One region of the Bacillus jepli genome, then DNA from elsewhere that is predicted to be linked to it. Evidence: riboswitches for the same ligand, from Rfam matches in the RefSeq annotation. Region 1 holds a riboswitch; each other region holds the start of a gene.
The links. A riboswitch is a leader RNA that binds a small molecule or an ion and turns the genes downstream of it on or off. The one in region 1 is predicted to bind cyclic di-GMP.

Region 1 (4,678 bases):
AATTTCACGATATTAGGTTATAATAGTAAAAATATCAATACTAACTTATGGAGGTACACATTTATATGAAAAAGGTTTTAGCGGCTATGGTAGCACTTACTCTGATTCTTTCGCCACTTGGAAACTTTGTCTTCCAAGACCAAACAACAACTGTTGAAGCAAAAGGCTATAAGTCAGGTAAGAGAGGGTTTAATAATAATATAGGAAACACAAATAAATCCAACTTCCAACAACAACAAAAGAAAAAGGCAGATAATAATGTGACAAACAAGTCTACTACTACAAATCCTAAAGGTGGATTCATGTCTGGTGGATTAATGAAAGGCCTTATGCTTGGTGGACTTGCAGGGTTCCTGTTTGGTGGTCTTCTAGGTGGAATGGGAATGCTCGGCTCATTTTTAGGATTAATGATTAACGTTATAGCGATTTATGTTCTGATTGTCATCATTCGTAAAATCTTCGTGATGATTAGAGATCGTAAGAAAAATGAGGCAGACCCATGGAGACGTTAATTCTTTCTGAACAAGAAATTATTAATGCGGTTTGTGTTTATATTGGCTTGAAAAAACAAGTAAAGCCAGAAGAAGTCGAAGTAGAGCTTATGTATGATGATGACTACGGGTTCTCCGCTGAAGCATATGTCAACGATCGCAAACAGGTTCTCATCATGGCAAACCTAATCGAAGCGATTCGTTTATGGCTTGGAGAATTTCTGAATCGAGACCCATATGCAGGAATCAAGCTTGTATTAGACGATGAAGAAGGCATCATTGCCCATATTAACTAAAATTAAAAAAGCTCATCCAAATGGATGAGCTTTTTTAATTCGCCACGACTATTCGATTTTTTCCATTCTCTTTTGCAGCGTAAAGGGCTTGATCTGCTGCCTTCTTCAACGCATCCACAGTTGTTCCATTATACGGATAGACACCAACACCAGTGCTGATTGAAACGGTGATTTTTTCATCATCAACGATGAGTGGGTGTTCCGAGTAATACTCGTTTAACTTATAGTAGATGTCCTTCACACCCAAATCAATGCGGGTTTTAATAAGAATCATGAACTCATCCCCCGCATATCGATAGCCTTCCATCTTATCATTGCAAAGTGTTTTCATGCCGTCTGCAAGTATTTTTAAATATAAATCACCCGCATCATGGCCGAAGCGGTCATTTACTTGCTTTAAATCATCAGAATCGATCATCATAACTGTAATCTCGCCATCATCATTTCGAATTAATTGTCCTAAATCCTCATGGAAAGCACGATGGTTTTTTAAACCTGTTAATTCGTCTGTGCGGGACATTGTGTAAATTTTTCCGTATAATCGTGCTGTTTCAATCGAATTGATAACTTGAGCACCGATCATTTGCAAAAGGTCCTCGTGTTCCTTCCGATAGGCGAAATCCCTATAGCTTTGTGCTGAAATGACACCTTTTACTTGATCATCCATCACAACTGGTACGAATAAACAAGACCTTGTGTCTTGCTCTCCTTCTCCCATTTTCGTATCATACTCAATGTTTTGATTTCGATGCTTGAGGTGAACGATTTCTCGTGTTTTTATAACCTTTGATGTGTAATTTTCACCAAACTCCACGGTACTTGGTGGGGCAGGTTCACCGTTATCCATAATAAAAATCATTTGAATTTGTGCATCACCAGGATTGTGCAGGGCAATATAAAACGAGTCCGTTGGCATAACGCGTGATACCATCTCGTAGGACTTTTGAAGAAGAACGCTTTCATTTAAAGTTTTGCTGCAAATTTGGGCAAATTCATGAAGGATACGGTAATGCTTGTTCATCCAATGCATATTTTCCATTTGTTCGTTCATTTGTTGGAGTTGGGTTAAAAGGGTGCTAGTAATCTTTTGTTCCTCTTGTTCCTGACCAATCTCGTCAAAAAAGCTACGAGTTTCGTCAGAAATCAGGTTCTTTTCGAAACCAACCTTTTCGACTAATTCACTCAGTTTTCTTAGTACGTTCAGATTCTGGATGGTTTTCTTCATGCATAATCACTTCCAAATTTTTTTAAAGAATGTTCAAAAAACCGGTTGAAAATGGCACTGGTCATGGCGTTTCGTCGACGCGGTCCTTTTCCCCTTCCTTTTGAACATGCTAATTTATCCAAAAATCTAGTAAAATAGTAACAACAATATACTTAATGGTATAAAAAAAAAGACTAATCACACACCGATTAATCTTCGCTCTTACGATACGAGTTTTACTCGGCAACTGGCTGGCATGTCCAACTGGACTAAGCCCCTATAGTTTTGCGTCTTCATCTTTCAATGAATTTGCCTTTCCTTTATACAATTATCTTTAAAGAAAGATTATTTCAAATTGTACTATAATTATATTTCTATTTTCACATTTGGTCAATGAAATTAACCTCACCTTTTTCTAAAAATGTTAATTTATTCCTACTACCAATTTACTAGATTCTTTTTTCGGTCTATATACGATCACTCCATTTATATTTTTACACTTGACTTTATGAATGTTATTGAATTTTTTGCCGATTCGTGTATAATTATGCCGGATTACACAAAAACTATTACCTTATTTTATATAGAAAGAAGGGGGTTGCTATGACCAGTATACCTATTATCCAATTTAAAAATGTGACGAAACAATATGACAATGACCCACCTGTCCTTAACAATGTCAGCTTTGAAATTGAAAGAGGAAAGTTTTATACCCTTCTTGGTCCATCCGGATGTGGAAAAACAACGATTTTGCGTTTGATCGCAGGATTTATCGAACCCTCAGATGGAGAGGTTTATTTTAATGGCAAAAAAGTAAACACCACACCTGCCAATAAGCGTCAGGTTAATACAGTGTTTCAGGATTATGCTTTATTTCCACATCTTAATGTATATGAAAATGTTGCCTTTGGCTTACGAATAAAAAAAATGAAGCAATCTGAAATCGATAAAAAAGTGAAAGAAGCCCTAAGCTTTGTCAATCTTACTGGCTATGAAAACCGCGAAATTAGAGAAATGTCGGGTGGTCAAAGACAACGTGTGGCAATTGCTCGAGCGATTGTGAACGAGCCTGAGATTATTTTATTGGATGAGCCATTGTCAGCACTTGATTTAAAGCTCCGTACAGAAATGCAATATGAACTCCGTGACCTTCAAAAGCGACTTGGTATTACCTTTATCTTTGTCACACATGACCAAGAGGAGGCACTTGCTATGTCTGATGAGATATTTGTATTGAATAAAGGAGACATACAACAAAGTGGCACCCCTATCGATATATATGACGAACCCATCAATCGCTTTGTCGCTGATTTTATCGGAGAATCGAATATCGTAAAAGGAAAAATGCATCGAGACTTTTTAGTTGAATTCGTTGGAAAGACATTTGATTGTGTTGACCAAGGTTTTTCAGACAATGAGCCTGTTGAAATTGTCATCCGTCCTGAAGATCTAGAAATAACCTCTGTTGAAAAAGGAAAGCTTCAAGTTGTTGTAGATTCTCAGCTTTTTAGAGGGGTTCACTATGAAATTTGCGGCTTTGATAAGGATGGAAATGAGTGGCTTGTACACTCTACAAAGAAAGCTAAAGTTGGCGATGAAATCGGACTTTACTTTGATCCAGAGGCGATTCATGTTATGCGGATTGGTGAAACAGAGGAAGAATATGATCGTCGCTTAGAGGCATATGTGGACGGGGAAAGCCATGGAAAATAAGCTGACTCGCAATATATATTTTATCCCTTATGCACTATGGATTCTTGTATTTGTTATTGCTCCGATTACACTTGTTCTCTATTATTCATTTTTTGATATAGAGGGAAATCTATCATTAATAAATTACAAAACATTTTTCACACCAACTTATCTAAAGATGACATTAAGCTCATTTTGGTATGCCTTTTTAATAACAGCTGTCTCATTATTGGTCGCATACCCTACAGCCTATTTAATCACTAGAACGAAGCATAAACATCTTTGGTTGCTTCTCATCATTGCTCCTTCTTGGATCAATCTTCTATTAAAAGCATATGCTTTTATTGGGATTTTTGGAGCCTATGGAACTGCCAACGCGATTCTTGAAGTACTGGGTATCGGCTCTAGACAGTTATTATTTACTGATTTCAGCTTTGTGTTTGTATCTGTTTATATTTTTATTCCATTTATGATTTTACCTATCTTTAACTCATTAGATGAGTTAAATCCAAGTCTATTGGACGCTGCTAGAGACCTTGGAGCATCAAAATGGACAACGTTTCGTCGTGTCATTTTTCCATTAACGATTCAGGGTGTAAAATCAGGATGCCAGGTTGTCTTTATTCCTGCCCTATCATTATTCATGCTTACTCGATTAATTGCAGGAAACAAAGTGATCACACTTGGTACTGCTATTGAACAACAGTTTCTCGTCACACAGGATTGGGGCATGGGTTCGACCATTGCTGTCTTCCTTATTATTTTCATGGTACTAATTATGGTAGTGACTGGAAACCGCAAGAAACGAGGTGCTAAAAATGAGAGATAAACTTACCATCTCTTCAAAAGTATATCTATTTATTATTTTCTTCATTTTATACGCACCGATTTTTTATTTGGTCTATTACTCCTTTAATAGTGGCGGCACGATGAACAATTTCGAGGGTTTTACCTTGGATTGGTATAAGGAGCTATTTGGAGATACACGATTACTC
Region 2 (4,678 bases), 2.2 Mb from region 1:
TTTTTACCGAATATCGTGCGACGCAATTGTACTTGCAATGGTTCCTGCAGCAAAATGGAATATCATCTGTTCCATTTAGAGGTGGATTCAAGCGTGGGAAAAAGGATTGGATGCGAGAATTATTTAAAGGTAAGTTCCAGGTTTTGATTGCAACTGAGGCTGGTGGCGAAGGGATTAACCTGCAATTCTGTAACCATATAATCAATTATGACCTTCCTTGGAATCCAATGAGACTTGAACAGCGCATTGGGCGTATTCATCGTCTTGGTCAGGAAAAAGATGTTCATATCTATAATTTCGCAACAAAGAACACGGTTGAAGAGCATATTTTAAAGCTATTATATGAAAAAATTAATCTGTTTGAACGTGTCATCGGTCAATTAGACGATATTTTAACAAGGCTCGATCTTGGTAATATTGAAGATCACATTCAAGACATCATGCTTCGGTCTCGGAGTGAGGGTGAAATGAGAATTAAAATGGAAAATTTAACGTCGATTATTAGCTTTGAAGAACAAAACGGTGGTGAGCAGCGTGCAGCAACAGGAAATCGTTAATTTTCTAGAGAAATATTTTGTATCAAATCATTGTGAAATTCTTGTACGACATCCAGGATATATGTCCGTGCAATTGACAATTGATTTGGATAAGCAACTCATGAACCGCCCCTTTTATTGGACATATGTTGAAAAAACAGGCGGAGAACCGAATCCAATGAAGCTAACGTTAATTACGGACCGGGACCAAACGCCTGACAATGTAAAGGGTGACTTTATCCATTTCGGGGCTCCCCGCTTACATCAAATTTTTGAATCAACAAAAAAGCTAGCAAGCTATATTCGATTGTATCAGCAAAAGCCCCCGGGTGCTCAAGGAAATACACCCCTTTTCCCATGGCTTGGGTTAAATGTGAAGGTTTCCTATAAAAGTGACCGTAAGCGTGATGTGTTAATGTCACTGGGCTTACAGCTAATCAACGGAATCATTGTTGAGGACTTTCAGGAAAAACTAGAGGAACTACCACTCACACCAAAAATTCCTGATTTAACGTACACGATGTCACCACTTGTGAAGCCGCAAAGTGGTGTCAATCGTCTTCAACAATATGTGAGAGGCTTCGTTGAATCACAGGATCATGCATGGGCAGATGAAGCGAGACAACGTTGGGATGAGGATTTAGCTTTGTTAGATGCCTTTTATGAGGGAATCGACGAAAAACCTGAAAGCTATGAAATTGAAAAAGAAGCCCTTAAGGATCAATACGAACCGAGAGTTCTTGTCGAAATAATCAATGGAGGATTGTTTTATCTTTGTCAAAACGCGATCTGAAATAGGCCTATCCTCATTTTTGGGGGTAGGTTACATTTTTTTAGGCTTTCTTCTAAAAAATCGTTCGACAAATACCTTGCATTTCATTGAAAAAATTACAAAAAATCGTGTTAGAATTTCGTTATACATTAACCACACCTTCTAACTAGTTAACAAATCATAGGCCTTTCTCCCTATCTTTCGAGTTAATTCTACAAATACAGGAAAAAATAACCATATTTCGATAGCTCACCCGTTTAGTTATTTGTATTTTGTAAATATTTTGACATCGACAGTTTTTTACAGAAACATCAATTCCCATGTTTTATACTTCTAAATGTAATACTAAGGTTCTATACATATATGGACTATCGTTTTAGGTCAGTCAGCTTAGCTTCGAACAGACAAAGGCAAACCTTTTGAAAAATTGGGACGCAAAGTCACAGGTCTAAGGTTGGAGATTTCAATTATGATGGCTGGACTGCCTGGAATACTAATGTATTTTGGGAGGGTATTAAAAAGTATGGTAAAAGTAGAAAACGAAACACTTGATCAGGAATGGGTAGACCTAATTTTAGAAGCACTAGATATGGGCATTAGTGTGAATGAAATCAAAGCGTTCTTTGCAGAAAAAGCTGACGGACTTAACACTATGATTGGATAAAGAACAGAGAAACCCACTCCTACTTCAAGAAAACACATTTTTTTGCAATATTTTTGATTAAATCGTTCGTCATACAAAACAATTTTCTTCATTTTATGTTATAATCATAAATGGAGGAAGGTGGATTTTATGATTGGTCAACGTATCAAAGAATACCGTTTGCAAAGAAAATTATCCTTATCCGAATTGGCTGAAAGAGCAGGGGTTGCAAAATCTTATTTAAGTTCAATCGAACGCAACCTTCAATCAAATCCTTCTATTCAATTTTTAGAGAAAATCTCTGCGGTCCTTGGGGTATCAGTGAATACTCTACTCCATAATGAGGATCACGAAGTTCAAATAGAAGATCTTGATTCTGATTGGGCACAACTTGTACAGGAAGCAATGAAATCTGGAGTATCAAAGGATGAATTTAAGGCATTCTTAGAATTTAACAAATGGAAAAATACCAATAACAAATAAAAAAGCAATTCAGGAAGGTGAAAAAAATTCATCTCTTGAAGGGCTTTTTTATTTTATATGGAGAAATTCTTTTTAAGTTCGGTAATTCCTCTTAAAAATTTCCCTATCCTTGATTGTTTGTGATTAAAATACTTTTTGTGGATGATATATGAAACAACAACGACGCCTATCGTATCTTTTATTAAATCGGTAACCGAAAAGGATCTGAACGGAACATAATATTGATGGATTTCATCTAACGCACCATATAAAACAGCGATTACAAAAAGAAGAATTTCTATCTTGAGTGAAAGCTTTCTAAAGGTCAGGAAAGCCATCACTAATAAGGCATACAAAATAGCAAACTGAAATAAGTGACCAATTTCTAGTGCTGCACCTAGCATTAAATAGATTGGTAAGCCAATCTGAACATGAATACCCTCTAATTTGCTAGGATTAAAATGACTTGATTGTAACCATATCCAAAGCATATATACAACTGGTAATATTCGTAAAATAAAGCGAATGATATATAAGTGCATAAAAAACCTACCTTTACCCTCAAACAATATACTTCGTTATAATCATGTCCTGATTCCTATTCATTTAAACTTGCCTACTCCCTCTTCTCCATAATAATAGAAACGGCCGTAATGGAAAGTACAAGAAATGCAGTTTCTTAGGTAATGGCAATGTTTCCTTGTCCATATAATAAGGATGCAATGTACTTAAAATAAACATAAACTTTTGTTGGATTGACATAAGTGAAAATAAATGGCGTGAATGATATTTTGAAATATCCTGGGGGACTGGTTCTGTATGTAAATTTATCATTCTCTCAATATAAAAGATTGCTTGCTGGGCCAACAATTGACTTCGGGTACTTTTGATGAACGGCTTCATCTCTTTCGTTATTTTTGTTTTCAATAAATTAGCCGAAAGAATCAAGGTTTGCCCTGCTAGATGTGTAGTTTTATATTTTTGTACTAAATTTCGAAGTGTTGACCAATGAAGATCTTTTTGAACAAGCATATGGATATCGAATAACCAGCGTAACCTTGACCAACCATGCCTAGCTCCATGCGTTATTAAAAAGAAAAACAAGTCCTCACTACCTAAAATATAAACTGGATACTTCGTAATCGTGCTTACTCTTTTTCTGTTCCATAATTCTTGAAAACTAGGCTCTTTTGTTGGAGCTGGGTTTAGCCTCCAATGGATTTCAAGCTTTATCCTCTTTTTCGGATGAAAATGAGTAAAATGATGATGTCGCCACTTCCAATCATTCAGAACGGATTGAATATATTCATCCTTTATGTACCCTTCTTCACTAAGAAGCTCTTCAGCTCTTTCTAAGTCTTCGATCGGAATAAGAACATCTATATCTCCAGAAGTACGTAGAGAAATATCACCATAAAGGTCTGTAGCAAGTACGGGACCTTTTAAAAACAAAGGAGAGATTCCATTTGATATAAACAATCTACTCACATACTCCATTTGTCCACAAAGATGCAGCATCTGAAACGTATTTTTTTGATAATAATGCGAAATCGAATTTACGACTTTCGTTGGGACCTTACTCTCTTCTAATACTTTAATCTTTGAATATAAAAGTGGATATAGACGGTGGTGAAGAATCAATTTAAGAAAGTGTTCCCAGTCCATTTGATCAAGGGATTTCTTATATTTTTCCGTAATATCAGTTACGGTTTCCATTTTAATAATATCTAATAGAAAGGTAAGTTCTTTAGGAACCTTTGTAACATCAAGTTGATAAATGTTGTTCATTTCGATCTCCCTTGACCCCATTATTACGAACTCTTTTTGCAAACATGCCAACAACCGCAAATTTTTCCATTCCTTCTGAACCCGACACATAAAAGCTTCCACTTCTTAACCAAGCGTGAGCAATCATACTCCCCTTCTCATCCCTTGCAGTACCAAGATAAAGGGTACTCTCTATTTGTCGTCTTTCAAGCATCTTCATCCCAGCAAACGCTTTAACTAGACATTGGCTCTCCCAAAATGTGTACCTACTCATGATTTGAATCGCATTTGCCACATTTTTCAATTCCTTCATATTAGAAACATTTTTCTTATAAGATGTTTCCTTCAAAGCCACCCCTAAAGTAGGTGCAACTTTTGCAAAAGGTAATGCTTTTAACATACGACCCAAGGCTAAATAAAAATAAGCTTCTATTAAAATCACTTTCGTAGCAAAATCAAGAGTAAAAAACTTCTTAATTTTTTTATTAATTTTCATGT
Region 3 (4,678 bases), 1.1 Mb from region 1:
TGGACCACACAGAAGTACACGATTGGTAAAAACCTTGATAGTTTGAAAGACAGTATCGACCGTTTCGAAGACCGACTGGTTCAAATCGAAGATCGCTACTGGCGCCAATTCACAGCAATGGAAAAAGCAATCCAACGTGCGAATCAACAATCTGCATACCTCATGCAGAATTTCTTTAGTGGTTAATAAAAGGAGTGTAACGTAAATGGCAATCGGAAATCCATATCAAGCATATCAATCAAATTCAGTTACGACTGCAACACCAGGTGAGCTTACGTTAATGCTCTACAATGGTTGCTTGAAATTTATAAAGCTTAGTCGTAAAGCAATTGAGGAAAACAATATACAAGAAAAAAATACAAATCTTCAAAAGGCGCAAAACATTATCCGTGAGTTCATGGTTACGTTAAACATGGATGTGGAAGTGTCTAAAAACATGTTGGCGATGTATGATTACATGAACCGTCGTTTGATGGAAGCCAATCTTAATAATGACCTTGACATTATAGCAGAGGTTGAAGGACTTGTGACTGAATTCCGAGACACTTGGAAAGAAGTTATTCAGGTGAACCGTCAGCGCCAGCATGCACAAGGTGGACAGATTTAGTGAATCCGGTAGTAGAGCTCTATCGCATCACGAAGGAACTACACAGTTTGTTGACTCAGCCTGTCGAGCAGGAAAAACGTGATGAACTCATTGAATCTATTACGAAGTTTCTTGACGAGCGGGAGCAACTTATGTCGGACGTCAAACCTCCTTATACAGAGGAACAGCGTAAACTCGGTGCTGAAATTGTCCAAATGAATGTCTTCATTGATGGCAAGTTAGATACACTAAAAAAAGAAATCCAACAGGACATCGCGAATCAAAAAACACGGAAGACATCCACCACTAAATACATCAATCCCTATCAATCAGCTCCAGCTGACGGGATGTTTTTTGATAAAAGAAAATAGGTGAAATATGTTACAACTTAGTTTAGAACAATACGATGTCCTTCAAAGATATTATGAGTTGCTTGGTACGGTAGAAGAGGGATTTGAATATGTAGTAAGTAGTTTTGAAGATATATCTCGTAGTAATGCGGACCAGGTATTAGTTGATATTTTTGCAGCTTTATCTAGTATTTATCAAACAAGTGACCAGTTACTTTCTTTGTTTAAAGATCAAAAAGAGGTTGTTACTTCTATCCTTTCCTTTAATGGCGTTATTACGGAAATATCAAAACTAGAAGACTTATATGAAAATGAACCCCAAAAACAACAGTTAATCAAATCCAATATTTATCCCGCTTTCCTAGCGTGAAAGAAAGCATTCAAGATCAATTATCAATATATGTCATACAATAAGGGAAACACCCGGGCTAAGCTCAGGTGTTTCTATTTGAGAAGAGGAATAGTAATATTTACGGGTAGGGGTAATTTTTTCACCTGGAGACATATCATAAGAACGTTTAATTCCGCTTCAACAGAATATATTTAATCTTTAATCAACACCCACCATAGATCCACTTACCATTTCTAATGCTTTTTCAAGATTCACCAATAAATCCTTCCGTAATTTATCACTACATATAAAAACATCCGTAATTTCACTTTTTACCGATGAATAGGCAAATTCTAAACTTTTACTAGTAGTCAAATTTTGCAATTGTCCATTAGACATTTGAATCTCTATTTCTTTTTCAAAATATTCAACAGTTCCAAATAATACGGTCAAGATAAACATCCCCTTTTTTATAGAAGTTATGGCTAGAATAGCCTACATCTAAGCTAACTATCTTACTAGTTTATATTTACAGACGTTGCATATGATTTTTAGATGACTCTTAAACATATTGTCTTGTTTGCTTCTGTTTATTTAATAAAAATTCAATTGATTTTTTTCTATTGTATCTAGCCTTACGACATTCTGAACAATTCATAAAGCGATTTCCTTTTTCATAAAAGTCATTAACGGATTTTACTTCTTTACACTTAAAACAAACTTGTTCTTTACTAATGGTCTTCACCTTATTTCAACCTTCTTTCGGATTAATCAAAATTGATGTAATAACCATTTATAAAAGTCTCTTTGAATTAAATATAAAAAAAATCCACCAAAAAAATGGTGGATAAATTAAACAATTGGTTATTTCTATAACCGATATATTTATTCACGACTTTTTTGGCAACTCGGCTATCTTAGTTCATAGAACCTTAGACCCGAAGCTTTGCGTCCTTACCTTTCAATAAGTTTGCCTTTTTCAATTTTGTCAATAGTTTAAATTCACTACTTTAATGATAAAACGAAAGTAGTACTTTTTCAACAAAAGTTGACAAAATATTGTATAATCAGACTAAAATAGGTAATTATACCTATACGAAAAATTGGGGTCTTTAGTGACCCTGCCTGAGTCGGCTAAAAGATTTTCACCACAGCAAATAAAAAATCGTAATAAATTCCTTTTTATATCATGTTCCAAAATCTATTATGATACAAATCTTTCTGTAACATCCACCACTAAATACATCACTCCCTGCTGCCGGGATGTTTTTTTGATAAGAAAAAGTAGAAAATGCCATCTGAAAATGGTGGCATTCTTTCTAAATAAAATTAATCCATCTTCTACTGCAAACCTATCAAAAACTTTAAAAGATAAGATTTTTTGTAGAACATACGTTTCGTTTGTGTTAAAATAAAAGTATAAAGATCTTTTAGCTTCCTAAGAATAATCTCCCAATTTCACCTAAAGATAAGCGCACTTTTTTATGTCATCAATATTCCCACAAGATGAATAACACCAATGGAAGTTTGCTCTCATTTAAAAAGAGATGGAGTCACTCTCATCAGTAAGAAATTGTTTGAATTTGCACCAAATTATGATCCTATCGAATCTATTAAGGGTAAAAATTCATGCTATACTGAAAGTAGGAGGAATTGTTATGAATGAGATGGAAGAACTATTACGCACAGTCTTAAAAGAAGAATTAAAGCCGATTCATACTCGTTTAGAAGGAATGGACAAGCGATTTGATGGCATAGACAAACGGTTAGATGGTATAGACGTGCGTTTAAACGGTATAGATCATCGTTTGGATCGACTAGAGACAAACCAAAATGAGCTTAAAGTGGGTCAAGAAAAACTACAAAAAAATAGTATTGAAAGTCTCGGCAATTTCACTGAGAAAATTGCAGAATATGTTGATAACCAGACCTCGGCTTTAAATAAACGAATCTTCAAAGTTGAGACTGAAATTGAGCGGTTAACGAGACAATAATCGTATATTATTTGCTTTTAGTTAACTAGTAAGAATCTTTTTTCGACAATTCACCCCTTACTTTAATTAAATTCATAAAAATAAAGAAAAGTCCCTCAAAATTTGCTACTATCACTTTGAGGGATTTACGTTTGTTTGCCCATATAAGCGCAGCCGGCCTCAGGTTATCCTTTTTGATTCACCTTGATTCAGAAGGGGAAATTCCATTTATCCCAACCTTAGAGGAAATGGTCCAAGCTGGAAAAGACCTGTCTCCATTTGGACTGAGAAGACATGGACTTTGACGTTTTATCTGGTGATTTTTCATCGTTTTATTCAGTTGCCGAGTTTTATTTAGGTAAACGAAAGGAAGAAATCCCAAAATGGAAACAAGCAGAAAAGCAGCCGGTGAAACAGGTTAAAAAGAAAAAGAGGAAAAGAATATGAACTGTAAGGTAGGCAGTTCCATTTTCTTTATAAACCCCCGATATTCCTCCCACATTTTGGGTATACTACTACTGAAGAATTCTTCAAGCAATTTTCACCCTAGAATCCACACAGTTACCATTCATAATTCACCATAGACATGCATATATTTTTACACCTACACATATTGTTTACAAATTTACATTCACAACATAATAAGTAAAGTGGGGCGAGGGACCTGTCCCCATGTCCCGTGGAACAACGTGCCCATTTCCACATTCGATCAAGTTAATATTTTCACAATTTCTTCATATTTCCTTTACAAAAAAGCAGGAATTGGGGAGGTGTGTGTTGAATTAGTTATTATAACCTTAAATCAACTAGGGTTATATTGTTACACAGGTTGGATACCCTAAAAAGGGTCTTGGCTGTGTCCAATGCATTATAAGGACTAGCGTAAGTTAGCCCGAGTTAAAAGGAGGAGTTCTTGTATGAATTACAACGTTCGTGGTGAAAACATTGAGGTAACTCCAGCATTGCGAGAGTATGTTGAGAAGAAACTTGGAAAGCTTGAACGGTATTTTGAAAACACTCCGGATGCCAATGTACATGTTAACTTAAAAGTGAATAATGCAAAGGATCATAGAATAGAGGTAACGGTTCCGATGCCGCAGCTTGTGCTTCGCGGAGAGGAATCTCATGAGGATATGTACGCAGCGATTGACCTTGTGACTGACAAGCTTGAGCGTCAAATTCGCAAGTATAAAACAAAAGTCAACCGCAAGCTTCGTGAAAAAGGTTCTACCAAGACCATGTTTAATGGTGGGGCTGGAACTGCGACAGCCGTTCAAGAAACTGAGGATGAGGATTACGAATTAGTTCGTACGAAGCGTTTTAATTTGAAACCGATGGATAGTGAGGAAGCGATTCTGCAAATGAATATGCTAGGTCACAACTTCTTCGTCTTTACAAACGCTGAGACGAATACAACCAATGTCGTGTATCGCCGTAA
Region 4 (4,678 bases), 2.7 Mb from region 1:
TAAATGAAACCGTGTTAAATTGAATGCCTCGTTTTTCCCATTGACCAACTTGCTTACATACCGTATCAATAACAAATTCTGAGAGTTCACGGTGAAAATTACTTTCTTCGGCAATCGTGATAAATTCCATCGGTGAAACTTCTCCCCAAAGTGGGTGTTTCCAACGGATAAGTGCCTCTGCACTCGTTGCTTTTTGCGACTTAACATCCACTTTTGGTTGGTATTCGATATACAATTCACCATTCTTAATCGCACTCTGTAAATCTGTCTCTAATTGAAAGGTTTTAAACGATTCAATATTCATATTTGCAGCATATAATTGATAGTTTGCTACACCATGCTTTTTCGCTCGTTTTAATGCGGTGTTTGCATTTTTTATAAGCTCAACCTTATTTTCTCCGTCATCCGGATAAATACTAATTCCAATGCTAGCTGTAATTCGAATCGAATAATCCTGAATTTGAAGAGGAGCTTGAATAATATCAATAATCTCTTTCGCATGACTCATGTACTCTTCATTCTTCATTGAGCATTCTACAACAGCGTACCATTCATCCCCTTGAGAACGGAAAAGGAAAACACCTTTATTTAGGTATTTTTCAAGTTTAGTAGATAATTGCTTAGAAGCTTCGTCCGCTATTTTAAATCCTAATGTATTATTAATACGGCTAAACCCATCTAAATTCACACAAAACAAAGCAAATCTTTCTCTCTTAGTTTTGTATCTTTCAATGACCTCTTGTATATGATTACTTCCATTTAAAAAGTTTGGTAGATTCGTCAGTTCATCGTGAGTGGTGATAAAATTTATTTTCTGTTCTAGTTGCAAAGCGTTGGTGCAATCTTCTATTACACCTACAATTTTTTCAATATTCCCTTCCTCGTCATCAACGGCGACTGTCGTTTCATTAATCCATTTAACCGTACCAGTTGGGGTTATAATTCGGTACGTATGTGTATTTTTACCTTCTTTGGTTAATCTCCCATAGATTGCTGAAAAATCTAAGGTTCCCTCTTTATACCAAAGAGATTTCCAATAGTCGATTGTTAATTCTTCTTTTGTAATTTCCAAGATTTCTTCTATTCTTCTAGAAACATAAACAATTTCTCTCTTTTTAAGATCAACTGTAAATAAAGCCAAACCTAATTGGTTCGAAATAACTCGATAATAATCGAGCCTTTCATTTTCATTAAATGTTATTGCGATGTCCTCTACAAATGTTTCCATACTGCTAGTTGAAAGACTTTCATAATAAGCATCAATTACCTTTTTTCTCTTTAAATCAACTTCATGGTGTTTTTTTCGTAGTCGATCGAATAATTTCATTTTTTCCACCCCCAGGAAAATCTAGAAGTTCTTCTTTTCTGATTAAATTTCGTTGGTTTCATTCAAATTTCATTTATAATAAAAAAGAAACTCCACCGAAAAACGGGAGTTTCCTTTTCTCTCCATCATTTCGGTAACCCGACTACCATAGCATGAGTGCTTTAGGCTCGTGGCTTTGCGTCCCTATCTTTTGATAGGTTTGCCTTTATCGATGTAATACTTATTGACTATATGTATTACTTTAGTACTAACTAATAATATTAGAAAAATATTATATATTCAACAGCTTTTGACAAAATACCATTTAAATGCAAAATGACTCTCTATTCTTCTTAGAATACCCCAAATAATTTCCAGTATCTGAGCTTTTTATCACATTGTTTTGATAATTTATGAAAATCTTAAGGGAGGCAGGATTAGGGGTAGGTTGAGTAGAAGAGCCCGCCCTAGAAAATCTAACGCTTACAACGCTAGGTGTCGAGCGAGCAAGAATCTCAGGAGTTTTTAGCTTAGTTTAGCACCTATTTGCATTCATCCCATCAGTATGGAAATCCTGCTGAATTTGATTAAATTAACACGCCTGTTACTTCAAGTGGAGTTAAAGCATTTGTGTGATTTACAAATATAAACGCATCATAACGTTCAGAGATGACCGATTGAACATAGTTCCCATAATGTTCATATTGTGGATAATAGACAACGCCAATCGCGCGATGACCAATTGAGTTATCAAATAAATATCTGTTTTTATCCGTAAAAATTAGGAGTTTATCGTAATTTCCCGCTTTATAAAGTAGGTCTTCCCAACTTCCTGTAGTTGCGGGAGGTGTATTCATTTTTTGAAAGTTTACACCCCACTCAATAGCTGCAATAACCGTACCATGATGTGTACCGAAACCAACAATATATACGTTTTCAGAACCGACCTGCTCCCTCAAAAGTTGTCCGACATTTACAAGTCCTTCATTCGCCATATCTGTTGCACGTGCATCCCCAACATGTGTGTTGTGTTCCCAGATGATTCCTTTGGATTGTTGGTGATAAAAGGAATCTATTTTATGGATCACCTCAACCATGTGACGGTCTCTGATATTCCATGATTCATTGTCCTTCGTTATCATTGTTGTATAGTAGTTTTCAGCATTAGCCGTGATAAGTGCGTTTACCTCTACGTTTAAACTACTTTCTTCTGAATCATGATAGGTATGTTTGTTTACACTTATTTCCGATAATAGTTTTGTGACTTCTTCATGACAGCCTTCGGAATAAAACGTAGATGACAATGCATACTTTTCTGCTTCACGATTAAAGGGTTCAAAACACGCGAACGCCTTTCTCGCGACCTCGAGATCAGGAGAGTTGCGTTTTTCTAAATACTTTAGAATTTCATCCATGGATTCCCATAAACTATAGATGTCAATTCCATAAAAGCCAACCTTTTTTTCACTCGTTTTATCGTGATTATATTCTTTTAGCCATTCAATTAAGTCAATGATTTCTTCATTTGCCCACATCCATGTTGGCCAACGTTTAAATGTCAAAAGGACATCACGAGCATTGTTATATTTAGCTGAATACCCTTTGATATAGCGATTGACCTCTTGGCATGCTGGCCAATCACCTTCCACAGCTATAAAAGTAAAATCTTTTTCAACAATTAATTTTTTGGTAAGTTCCTTTCGAATTTGGTAGAACTCAGACGTACCATGTGAGGATTCCCCCAACAAAATGAATTTCTCATTTTTAATAGAAGTAACAAGTTGTTCTAGGTCCTCCTTCAGATTTCTAATTGGAATAGAATGTTGTTGTATCGCTTGTATCATTTTATCTACCATATGAACCCCTCAGTTTTTGTATTCTGCATTATACGAATTCTCACCCGAATGAACAGAAAGAAGAGTATCCGCATATCCAACCAATCGGTTTACAAGCTCATCAGCAATTGCATAAACAAGGTGATGAAGTGACGAATGATGTAAAGCAGGGTCATCAAATATGATGGTGGTATTTATGAAGATTTCCTGTGTATCTAATAAGTTATAGTGAATAATCACCTTACCAGCCGCACCACCGGTAGTCGGATCTTGATAGCTCGGTAAAAAAACATACCATTCCTCTGCAGAAGGAGATCGAAAATTTTTGGTAAAGGTCAAACCTTTCATTTCTTCCTCTATTTGTATCCTCATTTGAGGATCCATAACGTCAAAGATCTTATTTTCCATAATGAATCTTACTCCGCTGGATTAGCATCAACAGCTATCTCATACGCATCTAGTACCATGTCACGTTCGGATGAATCGTTAATTCCTGTTAAAAACTGACCATCCTCCGTATTCTCCACTAGCATGACAATTGTGTGGTCTTGATCCTGTTCAGAGCGTAACAATGCATATGTTTTGTCCTTCATATCAAATAAGGCTTCAATAGAAAACTCTTTTTCATCCCCATTCTCATCCAAAACCACAATTTTATCCCGATACACATCACTATTCATGAACACACCTCCTGTAATTTGCATTCATATCTTTTCCTAAACGATAGAAATTACTTAAAAAACTACTGTATAAACCAAGTTATTTCCAAACTAAAGAAAATAAGCAATCTCCATATTGAAGTATCGAGATGAGATGACATGAATCACACTGCAGAAGGAATTTTTTAATGGGAATAAAAAGAGCTTTAAACTCACATCGTAAAATTGAATCATTAAAACAACCTACTCATCTAACCCCGCTCCCCATTTTGATTTGTCTAATCAAGAAAAAGGTATTAAAACACTATATTCAAATGATAAAAGTAAGGAATAGGAACCATAGGGGGTAACCGAATTGAAATACATAAAAATAAACACAGCAAAAGGAATTAAGGCAAACCAAGAAATTGTTGAGTTCAAACAAATTCAACAAGAAGAAGATACTTCAACAGAAAGTCAAATTGTAAGAGATTATGATAGAGCATGGGAAGATGACCGCATTTAAAAGTGCCCTTTTCCCTTGTATTTGTTTTTCAAAACATAAAATAAAAAAACAACTCTTATTACGTATTAAGGGTTGTTTTTTTTGAGTATTGGCTTTTATTGTAGTTTTTGCTTTTCATTAAACATCAGTTCTCGTTTTGCCAATGTTAAACGGCTATTTCTTTTGCTCTAGTTTGTATTCCTCTTCATTTTCTTTTTGAACAGATTCTAATCCATATCCTGTTGAACTTATTTCTAATGTTTCATTATTTTTTCTTTTTAAATGGGAATCTTCCTTTAATTGGCCATTTTCCATAGTAGCCTCCTGTAATTTAAAATAGTTTTTCCGGTTCGACTTTTTTACTCTTAATATATTTCACGGAATACATGATCCA

Region 2: linked by a shared signal. The riboswitch ahead of ABC371_RS14225 (anti-repressor SinI family protein) and the one ahead of ABC371_RS02800 (sensor domain-containing diguanylate cyclase) in region 1 are both predicted to bind cyclic di-GMP.
Region 3: linked by a shared signal. The riboswitch ahead of ABC371_RS08340 (hypothetical protein) and the one ahead of ABC371_RS02800 (sensor domain-containing diguanylate cyclase) in region 1 are both predicted to bind cyclic di-GMP.
Region 4: linked by a shared signal. The riboswitch ahead of ABC371_RS16475 (putative bifunctional diguanylate cyclase/phosphodiesterase) and the one ahead of ABC371_RS02800 (sensor domain-containing diguanylate cyclase) in region 1 are both predicted to bind cyclic di-GMP.

The regions. Positions count from the first base shown of each region.
Region 1 covers NZ_JBDFMO010000001.1:564,603-569,280, forward strand. The annotation lists gene ABC371_RS02790 (hypothetical protein) at 66-512, shown strand; gene ABC371_RS02795 (YxcD family protein) at 500-787, shown strand; gene ABC371_RS02800 (sensor domain-containing diguanylate cyclase) at 822-2,012, opposite strand; cyclic di-GMP riboswitch class I at 2,231-2,315, opposite strand; gene ABC371_RS02805 (ABC transporter ATP-binding protein) at 2,595-3,704, shown strand; gene ABC371_RS02810 (ABC transporter permease) at 3,694-4,512, shown strand; gene ABC371_RS02815 (ABC transporter permease) at 4,502-4,678, shown strand, end outside.
Region 2 covers NZ_JBDFMO010000001.1:2,781,966-2,786,643, reverse strand. The annotation lists gene ABC371_RS14235 (DEAD/DEAH box helicase) at 1-557, shown strand, start outside; gene ABC371_RS14230 (YqhG family protein) at 535-1,329, shown strand; cyclic di-GMP riboswitch class I at 1,708-1,797, shown strand; gene ABC371_RS14225 (anti-repressor SinI family protein) at 1,832-1,972, shown strand; gene ABC371_RS14220 (helix-turn-helix domain-containing protein) at 2,102-2,434, shown strand; gene ABC371_RS14215 (VanZ family protein) at 2,488-2,955, opposite strand; gene ABC371_RS14210 (nucleotidyltransferase domain-containing protein) at 3,020-4,201, opposite strand; gene ABC371_RS14205 (lasso peptide biosynthesis B2 protein) at 4,179-4,676, opposite strand.
Region 3 covers NZ_JBDFMO010000001.1:1,684,375-1,689,052, forward strand. The annotation lists gene fliD (flagellar filament capping protein FliD) at 1-186, shown strand, start outside; gene fliS (flagellar export chaperone FliS) at 206-607, shown strand; gene fliT (flagellar protein FliT) at 607-957, shown strand; gene ABC371_RS08335 (DUF8042 domain-containing protein) at 965-1,306, shown strand; gene ABC371_RS08340 (hypothetical protein) at 1,487-1,720, opposite strand; cyclic di-GMP riboswitch class I at 2,167-2,252, opposite strand; gene ABC371_RS08345 (hypothetical protein) at 2,926-3,261, shown strand; gene ABC371_RS08350 (hypothetical protein) at 3,535-3,687, shown strand; gene hpf (ribosome hibernation-promoting factor, HPF/YfiA family) at 4,158-4,678, shown strand, end outside.
Region 4 covers NZ_JBDFMO010000001.1:3,216,836-3,221,513, reverse strand. The annotation lists gene ABC371_RS16475 (putative bifunctional diguanylate cyclase/phosphodiesterase) at 1-1,327, opposite strand, end outside; cyclic di-GMP riboswitch class I at 1,457-1,541, opposite strand; gene ABC371_RS16470 (erythromycin esterase family protein) at 1,894-3,162, opposite strand; gene ABC371_RS16465 (hypothetical protein) at 3,172-3,549, opposite strand; gene ABC371_RS16460 (DUF1292 domain-containing protein) at 3,558-3,821, opposite strand; gene ABC371_RS16455 (hypothetical protein) at 4,156-4,305, shown strand; gene ABC371_RS16450 (hypothetical protein) at 4,459-4,599, opposite strand; gene ABC371_RS16445 (DUF5634 family protein) at 4,650-4,678, opposite strand, start outside.